Regions from separate parts of the Pseudoalteromonas sp. ABV4_021 genome, predicted to be linked through region 1. Evidence: predicted binding sites of a transcription regulator. Region 1 holds the regulator's gene; each other region holds the start of a gene.
The links. Region 1 encodes ArgR, which controls arginine synthesis, uptake and breakdown. Its sites were predicted from a motif close to ANTGAATANNTATTCANT; they were not measured.

Region 1 (5,042 bases):
TTTATTTTTGATTTTTAAAACCGCACTTAAAGAGCAATCTTATAAATTAGTTCAGGCCAGCCAAGTAATGGGTTACTCGCCTGTTAAAAGCTTTTTTAAAGTATCGATCCCGCTAGGGCGTGGCGCAATTGCTGCGGCACTAGCACTTATCAGCATGGAATCAATGGCAGATTTTGCAACTGTAAATTATTTTGCAGTAAGTACCCTGACAACCGCAGTATACGATACCTGGCTTGGTTACTATTCACTTACTGCGGCAGCGAAAATCTCCGGCATTATGTTGCTGTTTTTGTTTGTCGTGATAGGTGTAGAAAAATTTAGCCGACGCAACCAAGCGGTATTTGAGCGTGGTGCAAGTGAGAATAACGAACCACTTTACTACCTATCAGGAAAATCAGCGTGGTTAGCAACAGCCTATTGTGCATTAATACTTTTTGCTGGGTTTGTGCTGCCAATTCTTATTTTGATGAGTTACGCAGTGAGCTATTTTAGTGAAGCGTTCAATAGCGATGCGTTTTTATATGCGTGGCAGAGTTTGAAAATAGCGCTAATAGTGAGTTTTGTTTGTGTTGCGTTAAGTGTGTTGGTGAATTTCTATCAACGTTCAAGCTTGTCGCGCTGGGCAGGAATGCCAGGCAAAGTTGCCAGTACTGGTTATGCATTACCTGGCACTGTATTAGCAATAGCAGTGCTACTGCCGCTTACCGCACTTGATCAACAGCTCAATATGGTTGCCGAATCAACACAGTGGTTTGCCGAGCCAGGATTGTTGTTTAGTGGTTCTATTTTTGCCTTAATGTTTGCTTACGTTGTGCGCTTTTATGCGATTTCACAAGGTGCAATAGAATCTAGCTATGCGCGTATTTCACCATCGCTCGACATGGCAAGTCATTCAATGGGTGTAAGTGCAGGCAATACTTTGCGCCGAGTACATATGCCGCTGCTTAAGCGCGGTATGCTTACTGCTGGTTTAATTGTATTTATTGAATGTATGAAAGAGTTACCTGCGGCACTGTTATTACGTCCTTTTGACTTTGAAACGCTGGCAACCTATGTTTTCCAATACGTCAGTGATGAGCAACTAGAGCTTGCCTCAGTGTCGGCGTTATTTATCGTACTCGTCGGTTTAATCCCTTTATATTTAGTTAATAACACTATGGAAGCTAAAGCATCTCATGAGTAATTTGTCGATTAACAATTTAGAATATAGCTACAATGGCAAACCGATCTTAAAAGATTTGTCATTGCAGGTAAAAGACAATGAAATTGTGTGTTTACTCGGTGCAAGTGGCTGTGGCAAAACCACCACGTTAAAAGCAATTGCTGGCTTGTTGAAACCTAGCAAAGGCGATATCTCGATTGCGCAAGTTGCGGTTAACGGTGATTCGCTTTATGTGCCGCCACAAGAGCGCAATATCGGTATGATGTTTCAAGACTATGCGTTGTTTCCTCATTTAACCGTTGAGCAAAACATTGCGTTTGGCTTACATAAAGAATCCTCGAGTGTACGCAATGAGCGTGTTAAAGAAATGCTGTCACTGATTAAGCTCGAGGCATTTGCTGAGCGCTATCCTCACCAATTATCAGGTGGTCAGCAACAGCGCGTGGCAATTGCTCGCGCGCTCGCGTATAAACCGAGCTTATTGCTACTTGATGAACCATTTTCCAATATCGATCACCAAGTACGTTTTCAATTAATTGATGATATTCGCCGTATTATTAAAGATCAGCAAGTTTCCGCTATTTTTGTAACCCATTCCAAAGAGGAAGCTTTTGCCTTTGCTGATAAATTGGCAATTATGGAAGAGGGCAAAATTGCACAATTAGGCACGGCAGAAGCACTTTATCGCAAACCTGCGACAAAAGGTGTTGCGGCATTTTTAAGTGCTGGTATTTTTATCGATGCAGAAGCGACATCCAGCACTGAATTTAAAACTGAGTTTGGCACGATTACTTCACTTGAACCTGTTACCAATGACCAAAATGAGGTGTCAGGAAAAGGCTGTATATACTTAAAGCCTCAATATTTAACTTTGAGCGAAAACGAACAGGGAGTAGGCGAGTTTGTCGCGAGCCGTTTTGTTGGTAATCGCTATTTATGTCGTGTAAAACTAGGGCAACAAGAGCTTGAAATTCCATGCACGCAACATCAGCGCTATGCTTATGGTCAGCGATTAGCTATTGATGTTCGTCCGCATTTGGTTAATTATTTCGCTTATACTAATAACAATTAAGTAGGAAACCCGCTATGCCACAAGCGCAATCAGGAGTTTGTGCTGAAGCCAATTTACATGGTGTGCATTTATTTTTAAATGTATTAGATGGCCAAGAACTCAGCTTGTCGAAAAAATTGGCAAGTATTATTGATATGCAAGAGCGGTTTGATCACGAATTTTCAGAAGCACTTGTGTCTTGTGTTGTGGCGATAGGTTCACAGTTCTGGCCACATATTTACCCCAGTAAAATGCCAAAAACGTTGGCGGGTTTTCCGCAATTTGAACATATTGAGCATGCTACGCCATCACGTCCAATAGATTTAATGATTCAAATTAGGGCAGATCGCCTTGATGTAGTTCATTTGTTTGTGATGGAAGTGATTGAATTACTGAGTGGTGATATTGAACTGATTGACCAAGTAAAGTGTTTTCATTATTTAGACGGTCGTGACCTAAATGGCTTTATTTATGGTGTAGCTAATCCCCATGGTCGCAAAAAGCAGCTTGTTGCTTTAGTGGGAGATGAAGACGCTGCATTTTCTGCGGGCAGCTATATTCATGTGCAGCGTTATCGTTATGATTTAAAGGCGTGGCAAGAAATCTCAAAAGCAGAACAAGAAATTGTAATGGGGCGAATGGCTAATTCTAACCAAGCGGTTAGCTGCGCTCCGGAAAACAGCCATAGTGCTCGTACAGAGCTTTACGATGAACATGGCAATGCATTATTTTTAAATCAAGGCATGCCATTTGCTGATATTAACCAACAGGGCTTTTTATTTATTAGCTGTGCAAATAATGGCTATGCGTTTCAAACGCTTCTCAAACACCGTTTAGGCTACATTGATGATAATGGCCCAGATATGTGGCTGGAGTTTGCGAAAAGTGATTTTGGTGCGGCGTTTTTTGCACCATCTGTGAATATGCTTAGGGAATTAGCTAGTTAGATTTAACAAGCTAGAGTTTAAGAGAGTTATGCGACACAAAACTCTCTTAATTAGTTTTAAACGTTTTCGAATAACTTTTTAACGCGTTCTAGTGTAACGTCAATTTCAGAGACTTTTTCAGGGGCGATAAAAATCGTGTCATCACCGGCAATGGTGCCTAACACACCGTCTGCTTTACCAAGTGAATCGAGCAAACGCGCAATTAGTTGTGCAGCACCTGGACTGGTACGAATGATGATCATCATTTCGTTATGCATAATATCAATTACCAGCTGGCGCAGCGGGCTTTTCGCTGTCGGTACACCCATTTCTGCGGGTAAACAATACACCATCTCTTGTTTTGCATTACGTGTACGTACAGCGCCAAATTTACTTAACATGCGAGACACTTTGCTCTGACTAATATTGTCAAAACCCATGTCTTTTAAGGCATCAACAATCTCGCCTTGTGAACCAAAGTTTTCTTCTTTTAAAAGGGCTTTGAACGCTTTAACCAGCGCTTCTTGTTTATCTTGTATTTGCATGTGAACGGGCTGTTTAACCAATTGATGGACGTTACCTTAAATTTTACACAAGTTAGGGCTAATTGCATTAATAAAATCGTCATCTTAATTCAATTAGAGTTGAATTAATCTCAATGAAAACGCGATTTTTTTAATTGATAGCGTTGTCAACTAATCTAGTCGGATAAAGTTTACAACTATGGTCGAGATTTATATAAAAAATACCTGTTTTATTTGTTTTTATGCGCACTTTTCATTATCTTTATGGCACTTTTTTAAATACCTACCTCTAATCACGGAGAATTCACATGAAAGTTGCAGTTTTAGGCGCAGCTGGTGGTATCGGCCAGGCCCTTTCTTTATTACTTAAAACACAATTACCAGCTGGTTCTGAGCTATCGTTATATGATGTAGCGCCAGTTGTTCCAGGTGTTGCTGTTGACCTATCACATATCCCAACTGCAGTTAAAGTTGAAGGTTTTGGTAAAGACGATTTAGATGCAGCACTTGCTGGCGCAGATATCGTAATTATTCCAGCAGGTATGCCGCGTAAGCCGGGTATGGACCGTGCAGACTTATTCAATGTTAATGCAAGCATTGTTAAAACACTTGCTGAAGGCATTGTTAAAAACTGTCCTAAGGCGCTTGTAGGTGTTATCACTAACCCTGTAAACGGCACTGTACCAATCGTTGCTGAAGTATTCAAAAAGGCAGGTACTTACGAAGCTAACCGTGTATTCGGTGTAACGACACTAGACGTTATCCGTTCAGAAGCGTTTATCGCTGAACTTAAAGGCGTAGACGTTGCTTCTGTTAAAGTACCAGTAATCGGTGGTCACTCAGGTACAACTATTCTTCCTCTTCTTTCACAAGTTGAAGGTGTTGAGTTCACTGCAGAAGAAGTTGAAGCACTTACTCCACGTATTCAAAACGCAGGTACTGAAGTTGTTAACGCAAAAGCGGGTGGCGGTTCAGCGACACTTTCAATGGGCGCAGCAGCTGCACGTTTCACTCAGTCTTTAGTTAAAGGCTTACAAGGTGAAGAAGGTGTTATCGACTACGCATACGTTGCAATCGACGGTGGTGACGCAGCATACTTCGCACACCCAGTACGTTTAGGCAAAAACGGTGTTGAAGAAATTCTTTCTTACGGTGAGCTTAGCGCATTCGAAGAGAAAGCAAAGAACGACATGCTTGAAACGCTTAACAAAGACATTCAGGAAGGCATCGACTTCATCAACGGTTAATGCCGCGATAAGTTGTTTGACCCATACTAGCATGGGTTGACACTTTTAATATTAAAACGCTCGATGCACTTCATCGGGCGTTTTGTATTTTAAAGCCGTGTGTGGCCTTCTTTGATTATAGATATCAATGGA
Region 2 (5,042 bases), 670 kb from region 1:
GGCTATAAACTGAGTGACATAACCAGTTTTCATCGTCACGCTCAGGGAAATCGAAGCGCGAATGTGCACCACGGCTTTCTGTACGGAAATTCGCAGCAACAGCTGTTGAGTACGCAGTTTCCATTAAGTTATCTAGCTCTAAACACTCAATACGTTGCGTGTTGAACTCAGATGATTTGTCGTCAAGACGTGCGTGCTGTAAGCGTTCACGAATTTCTTTAAGCTCTGTAAGACCTGTTGCCATTGCATCACCTTCACGGAATACCGAGAAGTTAAGCTGCATACATTTTTGTAGGTCTTTCTTGATCTGTACTGGATCTTCACCTTGGCCTGGTTTAGAAGTTTCCCAACGATTGAAACGAGCCATCGCTGCTTCTAGATCAGATTCTGAGGCGTCTTTTGAAATTTCAGCATCTTTCAGGTATTGACCAAGGAAGTTACCCGCTGCACGACCAAATACAACAAGGTCAAGTAGTGAGTTACCACCTAAGCGGTTTGCACCGTGTACAGATACACATGCAATTTCACCAACTGCGAATAAACCTTCAACTAATTTCTCATTACCTGCACCATCAACGTTAATAACTTGACCATTAACGTTAGTTGGTACACCACCCATCATGTAGTGACATGTTGGGATTACTGGAATTGGCTCTTTTGCAGGGTCAACGTGTGCGAATGTCTTAGAAAGATCACAAACACCTGGAAGACGTAGGTTTAGCATTTCAGCACCTAAGTGGTCTAACTTAAGTTTGATGTGCGTACCCCATGGGCCTTCACAACCACGGCCTTCACGGATTTCTGTCATCATTGCACGAGCAACAACGTCACGACCCGCTAAGTCTTTAGCGTTTGGTGCGTAACGTTCCATGAAACGTTCACCGTCTTTATTTAGAAGGTAACCACCTTCACCACGACAACCTTCAGTTACAAGTGTACCTGCACCTGCAATACCCGTTGGGTGGAACTGCCACATTTCCATGTCTTGCATTGAAATGCCAGCACGTGTTGCCATACCAACACCGTCACCTGTGTTAATGTGCGCGTTTGTTGTTGATGCGAAGATACGACCTGCACCACCAGTTGCTAAAACAACCGCTTTAGATTTGAAGTAAACTACTTCGCCGCTTTCGATATCGATAGCAGTACAACCAACTACGTCACCCTTGTCGTTTTTAACAAGGTCTAATGCGTACCATTCAGAAAACACATTTGTTTTATTTTTAACGTTTTGTTGGTATAGACAGTGAAGAAGCGCGTGACCAGTACGGTCAGCTGCTGCTGCAGTACGTGCAGCTTGTTCACCACCAAAGTTTTTCGATTGACCACCGAAAGGACGTTGGTAAACACGGCCATTTTCAAAACGTGAAAATGGTAGACCCATGTTTTCTAATTCTGTAATTGCTTCAGGACCTGTTTTGGTCATGTATTCAATCGCGTCTTGGTCACCGATGTAATCAGAACCTTTTACCGTATCGTACATGTGCCATTCCCAGTTATCTTCGTGGGAATTACCTAAAGCAACTGTGATACCACCTTGTGCAGACACCGTATGAGAACGGGTTGGGAATACTTTAGAAATAAGTGCACAAGTTTTACCTGATTCACTGATAGCCAATGCAGCACGCATACCCGCACCACCGGCACCAATTACTACAGCGTCAAATTCTCTTGTTGAAATAGCCACTTACACACTCCAAAGAACAAAGAAACCAACAGCTACATATGCAAAAGCCATTAGGTTTAGGAAAAAGCCTAGGATTGCACGCAATTTAGCGTTCTTAACATAGTCAGTTAGAACTTGCCACAAACCAATACGGGTATGAACCATCATGCAAACTAGCGCAGCTAAGGTATACACTTTTACTGCTAAGTTAGAAAATAATCCCTGCCACGCTTCAAACGTTACAGTTGGAGTAGTAAGAAAATACCCTAAGATAAACAGAGCATATGACGCTAATACAAGTGCTGTTGCACGTAATGATACAAAATCTTGTACACCGTCGCGTTTTAGAGATGCTTGATTAACTACCATATCCATACTCCTGCTAACACGGCTAATACAACCCATAGTGCCATTACAAACTTAGCACTTGCGTTACCTGAACCTAATTCTTCGAAACGACCTGTATCCATTAGAAGGTGACGTACACCTGCAATTAAGTGATACAGAAGCGCGATAACCGCACCCCATGCAATGAATTTGGCAATGAACCCGGTAAACAGGCTCTTGACGAATTCAAAACCTTGAGGAGAAGAAAGTGATTCAGACCATGCCCAAATTACAAAAGATAAAGCGAAGAACAACGCCACACCTGAGATACGGTGCAGAATTGAAGCTTTAGCAGTTGCTGGCATCGAGATAGTAGATAAATCTAGATTTACAGGTCTTTGCTTTTTCACTGTTACTTGCCCATTGACTCTAAGGAGTCCAACTATTGTTGTTATAACCCACCAAAATATTGATGGAACCATCAAAGCGAAATTTGCCACACTGCGATGACGAGTCGCGGTATGAAAAAACAGCATTCGCTCCAGACGAAAGGCATTCACCTTTTAGAATGCCTACCACAGTATATAAGACCATATGGCCTATTACAATTCTTGTTTAATAAGAGGTGCTTGCGAAGTAGCCATTGGTATAATATTTATCCGTTTGAAGAATAGTTATCATCAATTGATGCATTTAAATTGACTTTCTTCCCTATTTATAAGTTAGAATAGATAGAATTTGCTTAACATCCGTATCAAAAATAACAAACTGGTTTGTTATATTTAAAGGAGATAATTAGATGGCAGACAAAAAAGCCACGGTCCATATTGATGGGCTAGATCCTATCGAACTTCCTATTTACTCTGGCACAGCTGGTCAGGACGTTATCGACGTTCGCACCCTAGGCAGCCATGGTTACTTCACGTTCGACCCGGGTTTCATGTCTACTGGTTCATGTGAATCAGCTATCACGTACATTGATGGTGCTAAAGGTGTTTTACTACACCGCGGCTACGCAATCGACGATTTAGCTGAACAATCAAACTATATCGAACTATGTTACTTACTATTAAATGGTGAGTTACCAAATGCCGAGCAGTTAGCTGGTTTTGAAAACGAAATCACAACTAACACTATGCTTCACGAAAAAATTGGTGCTTTCTTCCAAGGTTTCCGTGTAGATTCACACCCAATGGCAATGCTATGTGGTGTTGTTGGTGCACTTTCTTCTTTCTACCACAAAGATTTAGACATCACTGATCCAGCACAACGTCACCGTAGCGCTGTTCGTCTAATTGCAAAGTTACCAACAATTGCGGCGATGTGTTACAAGTACAACATCGGTCAACCGTTCGTATACCCACGCAACGATTTAAGCTATGCAGAAAACTTCTTACACATGATGTTCTCTGTACCTGCGGAAAAATTCGAAGTAAGCCCAGTTCTTGCAAAAGCAATGGACCGCATCTTCATGCTTCACGCAGATCACGAACAAAACGCGTCAACATCGACTGTACGTTTAGCAGGTTCATCAGGCGCTAACCCGTATGCATGTATCTCAGCTGGTATTGCATCACTTTGGGGCCCTGCGCACGGTGGTGCTAACGAAGCATGTCTAACAATGTTAGAAGAAATCGGTTCAGTAGACCGTATCGATGAGTACGTTGCAAAAGCGAAAGATAAGAACGACCCGTTCCGTCTAATGGGCTTCGGTCACCGTGTTTACAAGAACTTCGACCCACGTGCAACAGTAATGCGTGAAACGTGCCACGAAGTACTTAAAGAATTAAACATTGAAGACCCACTACTTGACGTAGCAATGCGTTTAGAGCAAATCGCACTAGAAGACCCATACTTCATCGAGAAGAAACTTTACCCTAACGTAGATTTCTACTCAGGTATCATTCTTAAAGCGATTGGTATTCCAACAAGCATGTTCACTGTAATCTTTGCAATGTCACGTACCGTTGGTTGGATCTCACACTGGGATGAGATGCTATCTCAACCTGGTCAGAAGATCGGTCGTCCTCGTCAGTTATACACTGGTGAAACAAAGCGTGATTATAAAGACGTAACGTCTCGTTAATCCTCTTTGAGTTTAAAAAAGCCGCAACTTGCGGCTTTTTTAATGTCTAAATCCCGTCAATAATTGCGAAAATTAGTGTATTTCATTAAAATCGCCGCTCGCATTCTCAGGTGGCACTATGTTAGATAATCAAAAAATTCGTTCTCATTTTCCATTTTTTAAACACACAGAGTCTGTTTATTTAGATAATGGTGCAACCACGCAAAAACCTCAGAACGTGATTGATGCAATTACCGAGTTTTATACGTGCCACAATGCCAATGTGCATCGAGGTGTCAGTGAATTTGCATCAAACAGCACCGCCTTATACGAACAAACACGCACAAAATTAGCACACTATTGCCAGGTAACAGCGGAACAAATTGTTTGGACAAAAGGCGCTACTGAAGCGATAAACTTGGTTGCCAGCTCGATTGATGCGCATATCGAGCAAGGTGATGTTATTATTATTTCAGCGCTTGAGCACCACGCCAATATTGTGCCTTGGCAAATGCTGTGTAAACGCACAGGCGCAACGCTTCACATTCTGCCAGTCGACGCAAATGGTGTGCTAAATTTAGATGTTAGTTTAACCATGATTAATACGCTAAAACCAAAACTGATGGCGATTAGTCACGCATCAAATACTTTAGGTAATATTTTACCAATACAAGACTTGCTTAATGCCGCTCACGCTATCAATGCTATTACTTTGGTTGATGGTGCACAAGCGATGCAACATTTAAGGCCAAATATTGGTTCGCTAAACTGTGATTTTTATGTGCTTTCTGCACACAAAATGTTTGGGCCGACTGGCGTTGGCGCATTAATCGCTAAACCACACAGCCTATCTTTACTGTCAACTTACCAAACAGGCGGCGAAATGATAGAACGCGTTAGTTTTAATGAAACAAGCTTTCGCCACGGTAACGCTCGTTTTGAAGCTGGCACGCCCAATATAGCCGGTGTGATTGGTTTTTCTGC
Region 3 (5,042 bases), 1.6 Mb from region 1:
ACAATGTTGTTCTTTTGCGGTTTTTTATTGGTGTTAACAGTAATTTTCTCGTTTGATTAAAGGCAAATTTTGGTGCAATTTTAAGTGCGGTAGTAGATGCCGCTTTAATCAAATAGTAGGCTAGCGGCTTTCTTTTTGCCGATGATGAAAAATAGATTTTACTGCTCATACAGATTCCTCTGCGCGGTGGCGCTCAATTAATTGGTTTAGGGCAGTTTTAAAACGGCTATGTTCAGCGTCTTCAACACCTAGCCATGACATGCTTTGGCTGCCTAAATAAAGTGCGTAGAGTTCAAACACAAATTGCTCTGCGCTTACGTCTTGTTTGAATTGCCCAGCACTTATTACTTGCTTAACTTTGTGCGTTAAATAGCCAAGCCAATTTGCAAGATCTTGCTTAACTTGATCGTGTATAGCGCCTGGTTGGTCATCAAATTCCACTGCCGCGGAGATAAAAATGCAGGTCTTTGCTTGGTTTTCATACCAATCTAGCCAGTTCTCACACAAGCTAAGTAATTGAGCAAGAGGATCAAGCTCGCGGTTGATTGGCTGAATAACCGTGCTTTGAAAAAGTTCATTGGCGAATGTTAGTACATTCAATTGTAGCGTTTCTTTTGATTTAAAATGCGAAAACAAGCCCGATTTGGACATGCCTGTGGCAACTGCAAGGCCGCCAATAGTGAGGTTGTCTAAGCTTGACTGTGTAGCAATTTTTAACGCTGTTGCGAGGATCTGCTGTTTTGTTTCTTGACCTTTACTCATAATAGCACGAGCGTGCTAAAAGTAAATGTTTCAATTAGCTGTTTGCGAACACTGTATTTAACTCAATGTTGCCTATACTGTGTGTAATGTAATGTGAGAGTTCACTATGCTAACCCCCGATTTACCAGCCAATGAAAATACAAGAATTAAAACCCTGCAAAACTTAAATGTGCTAGATACACCGCCTGAGCAAAGGCTTGATAGAGTTACGCAAATTGCCGCTAAAATGTTTAACGTGCCTATCGCATTGGTATCGTTAGTTGATAAAGAGCGACAATGGTTTAAGTCTTGTGTCGGTTTAACAGCAAGTGAAACACCGCGTGATATTTCCTTTTGCGGCCATGCAATTTTGAGTGAGCAAGCATTGGTTGTAACAGATACTTTAGCGGATGAGCGTTTTGCAGATAACCCGTTGGTACAGGGCGAGCCAAATATTCGGTTTTATGCGGGGATCCCTCTTGAGCATGAAAATGGATGCCGTCTGGGTACCTTGTGCATTATTGATAGCAAACCTCGTAATTTTAATACCGACGATATTACCTTGTTGAAAGAGCTTGCGGTGCTTGTGGAACTTGAGTTAGTAAATAAATTACCAAATACCACTGACCCTGTAACAGGGTTATCAAACAAAGCTGGTTTTAAGTTATTAGCGCCGATTAGTTTAAAGGTGTGTCAAAAGTTAAATCTTAAAGTTTCGGTAGTGTATTTGTTTATGAAAGGGCTGCTTAGTTATCGTCATGATCGCCAGAAGTATACGACTATTTTAAAGACAACAGCTGAACTTTATAAAACTACATTTAGAGCGACTGATTTAATCGCCCGTTATGATGAAAATGGATTTGTTGCGCTAGTAAGTAATGCGGACAAACACAATACGCAAGAGCTACTTGACTGTTTGATTTCGCAAATGAATGACATTGATTTTGACGTGCAGCATGATAGCCCTATTGAGTTAATAACGGGTGTCATCGACAGCTCACCATTTTGTGATATTGATGAGCTGATCTTTAACGCCTTTATTAAGCTGCATGAAAAAGGCGAGGGGCTTTAGAAACAAGATGCGACAATAAGTTGTTTAATCAGCTCTTGGCTTGGTTTTATTTTTTCCATCGCTAAAAATTCATCGGGCTGATGGGCTTGTTGTATTGAGCCTGGACCCATTACGATTGTTTCACAACCAAGCTGCTGTAAAAAAGGCGCTTCGGTGCAATAGTTTACCGCTTGTGCTTGTTCACCAGACAGCTTTTCAGCAAGCTTTACTAAACTGCTGTCTGTGCTGCCTGAAAACGCGGGAATAGGTTCGTGTAAATCATGTACCGCTACCGCGTTTGGATATTGGTTATTTATCGGTGCTACTGCCTGCAACAGCATTGCTTGAAGTTCTGGAATACTAATGCCGGGAATTGGGCGCATATCAATATGTAACTCGCAACAACCACAAATGCGGTTGGCATTGTCACCACCATGGATGTGCCCAAGGTTTAAAGTCGGGTAGGGTATTTTAAAATCTGATAATGAATATTTATTCTTTATGTCTTCTTTTAGTTTTAATAGCTGGCTAATTACAAGCTGCATGACTTCTATCGCGTTTAAACCCGCATCAGGATCAGAGCTATGACCTGCTTTACCTGTTACACGAATTGCTGTCGACATATGTCCTTTATGAGTATACACAGGCACCATGTCGGTAGGTTCACCAATAATACAACGAGCCGGCTTTAGCTTATTCTGTTTGGCGATTTCAATTGCGCCAGCCATTGTGGTTTCTTCATCTGCGGTCGCTAAAATTGTAATAGGCTGTTTTAGATTAGCGAGTCCAGTATCGTTATCTATTTCTTGTAATGCATTTAAAACAAAAGCAAAAAAGCCTTTCATATCGATACTGCCTAAGCCATAAAACTTGTTGTCTTGTTCGCTTAATTTGAACGGGTCGAACTGCCAACGACTATCGTCAAATGGCACTGTGTCTGTATGTCCTGCCAGCATTAAACCGCCTTCACCCGTACCTAGCTTTGCCGCTAGATTGTATTTTCCGGGATTATTATCAAGTTCCGTAATTTCGACTGCAAAGCCTAGAGATTCACACCAACTTGCCAATAAATTGATGACTTCGCGGTTACTCATGTCGAGTGATGGCACCGTTGCGCTAATCGACGGTGCGGCAATAAGTGCACCGTACATATCAAGAAAGTGTAATTGCGACATGATTCCCTCAAAATACTTAATAAATAATTATGCAAAAAAGTTGAATATAAATTTACATTGGTTTATTCTGCATTTCAATTCATTATTTTGAAATAATTAGTACCGAGACTAACAGCATGCAGAACTCAATTTTACGACGATAACACTTTTTGAAAACTTGTCTTTATACCCTTAATAGTTTTTTGGAAAAAATATGAATATCGTTATCGTTGGTGCAAGCGGTTACTCAGGTGCTGAGCTTGCCAAATTAATCTCTCTACATAACTCGCTAAAGTTAGTGGGTATGTATGTGTCTGAAAATAGCCTAGATAAAGGTAAATCGCTTGCCAGTCTTTACCCTGAACTAAATGGCATTGTTGCAGGTGAACTAGCGCCGTTAAATAGTGAGGCATTTTCAGTAATCGAACAAAATGCCGATGCCATTTGCCTATGCACTGAACATTCAGTCAGTGTCGAACTTGCACCTCAGTTTTTAGCAATGGGCAAAAAAGTATTTGATTTATCTGGAGGCTTTCGTCTGTCATCAAATGATGACTATGAAACCTATTATGGCTTTAAACACGCTAGCCCTGAGCTATTAGAACAAGCTGTTTATGGTCTTGTTGAATGGCAAAAAGACCAAATCAAAAATGCACAGTTAGTAGCAGTACCTGGTTGTTACCCAACCGCTGCGCTAAATGCGCTTAAACCATTAAAACAAGCTGGCTTACTTACTGATGAAACTGTGATTATCAATGCGGTTTCTGGTGTTACTGGCGCTGGGCGTAAAGCCAATGTGGCAACGCATTTTTGCGAAGTGAGCCTTAAACCTTACGGTTTATTTAATCATAGACACGGCCCTGAAATTGAAAAATACCTTGACCACAGGGTGTTGTTTACACCGCATTTGGGCAATTTTAAGCGCGGTATTCTTGAAACTATCTATGTCAAAGTAAAACCAGGCACTTCTCTAAAGCAAATAGCTGAGTCATATCAGGTGCTTGCTGATGAGCCTTTAATTCGCTTACTTGGCGATGCAATTCCATCAATTAAAGGTGTTGAGAACACGCCGTTTGTTGATATTGGTTGGCAGTTACAGGGTGATCAACTCATTGTGATCTCTGCGATTGATAATTTACTTAAAGGCGCGTCTGGCCAAGCACTTCAATGTATAAACTTAACCTTAGGACTGGCAGCACATACGGGCTTTCAAGGAGTAAATCATGGCTAATTGGGTAATTAAGCTAGGTGGCGCGGTATTAAATAATATTGACGCTGCAAAAGCGTTAATTGATGTGTTACATCAAAAGCCTGAAGACAAATTTATTCTAGTGCACGGCGGTGGCTCGCTTGTTGATAGCTGGTTAAGCGATGCGGGCTTTGTTACGTCAAAACATCTTGGCCTGCGTATTAGTCCGCGTGAACAAATGCCTTACATTGTTGGTGCGCTTGCGGGTTGTGCAAATAAACAACTCATGGGCGCGGCAATTAGTAATGGTTTTAAGCCTGTTGGTTTAAGTCTTTATGAAGCGGGGCTCGTTAGTGAGCAAAAGCTAAAAGCGCTTGGCCAAGTCGGTACCTGCATTGAAAACGATGCCAGTATTCTTAAATCGCTACTCAATGCGGGATGTTTTCCGATTGTGAGCTCAATTGGTTTTGACTTAGAAGGCAACTGGTACAACGTAAACGCCGATGAAGCAGCAGCTAGTATCGCTCAATTGCTTGATGCGGAACTGGTTTTTATGACAGATGTAGAAGCAGTATTAGATCACAAGCTTAATCCATTACATCAGTTATCAAGTACTGATATCAGTACATTAATCGAAGAGGGAGTCATTAAAGGCGGCATGCAGGTAAAAGTAAATACCAGCTTGCAAGCTGCTCAACATTTACGACGTGGCGTGTATATCTCGAGCTGGCAAAAGCCAGAAAACTTAATCGCATTGCTCAATGGTGAGCATGTGGGAACCAAGATTACGCCATAGGAAAAACAATGACTCAACAATTTATTACGGGCTTAGAACTCAACAAAGAAGCCAACTTAGAATTACTTAATTTAGCATTACAAATTAAAAATAACCCAATGGATTTTGCCG

Region 2: a site for ArgR is predicted at 2,680-2,697, ahead of ACXAFE_RS07430 (citrate synthase). Genes of this name have one in related genera too.
Region 3: a site for ArgR is predicted at 2,986-3,003, ahead of argC (N-acetyl-gamma-glutamyl-phosphate reductase). Genes of this name have one in related genera too.

The regions. Positions count from the first base shown of each region.
Region 1 is NZ_JBSWVB010000001.1:2,233,451-2,238,492, reverse strand. Features, by position in the region: gene ACXAFE_RS10435 (ABC transporter permease) at 1-1,183, shown strand, start outside; gene ACXAFE_RS10430 (ABC transporter ATP-binding protein) at 1,176-2,234, shown strand; gene ACXAFE_RS10425 (Dyp-type peroxidase) at 2,249-3,160, shown strand; gene argR (transcriptional regulator ArgR) at 3,217-3,684, opposite strand; gene mdh (malate dehydrogenase) at 3,972-4,910, shown strand; one part of gene ACXAFE_RS10410 (IS3 family transposase) at 4,962-5,042, opposite strand, start outside.
Region 2 is NZ_JBSWVB010000001.1:1,568,008-1,573,049, forward strand. Features, by position in the region: gene sdhA (succinate dehydrogenase flavoprotein subunit) at 1-1,687, opposite strand, end outside; gene sdhD (succinate dehydrogenase, hydrophobic membrane anchor protein) at 1,688-2,035, opposite strand; gene sdhC (succinate dehydrogenase, cytochrome b556 subunit) at 2,029-2,403, opposite strand; gene ACXAFE_RS07430 (citrate synthase) at 2,793-4,079, shown strand; gene ACXAFE_RS07435 (aminotransferase class V-fold PLP-dependent enzyme) at 4,198-5,042, shown strand, end outside.
Region 3 is NZ_JBSWVB010000001.1:666,589-671,630, forward strand. Features, by position in the region: gene ACXAFE_RS03115 (alpha/beta fold hydrolase) at 1-169, opposite strand, end outside; gene ACXAFE_RS03120 (TetR/AcrR family transcriptional regulator) at 166-762, opposite strand; gene ACXAFE_RS03125 (GAF domain-containing protein) at 869-1,813, shown strand; gene argE (acetylornithine deacetylase) at 1,810-2,967, opposite strand; gene argC (N-acetyl-gamma-glutamyl-phosphate reductase) at 3,161-4,177, shown strand; gene argB (acetylglutamate kinase) at 4,170-4,931, shown strand; gene ACXAFE_RS03145 (ornithine carbamoyltransferase) at 4,940-5,042, shown strand, end outside.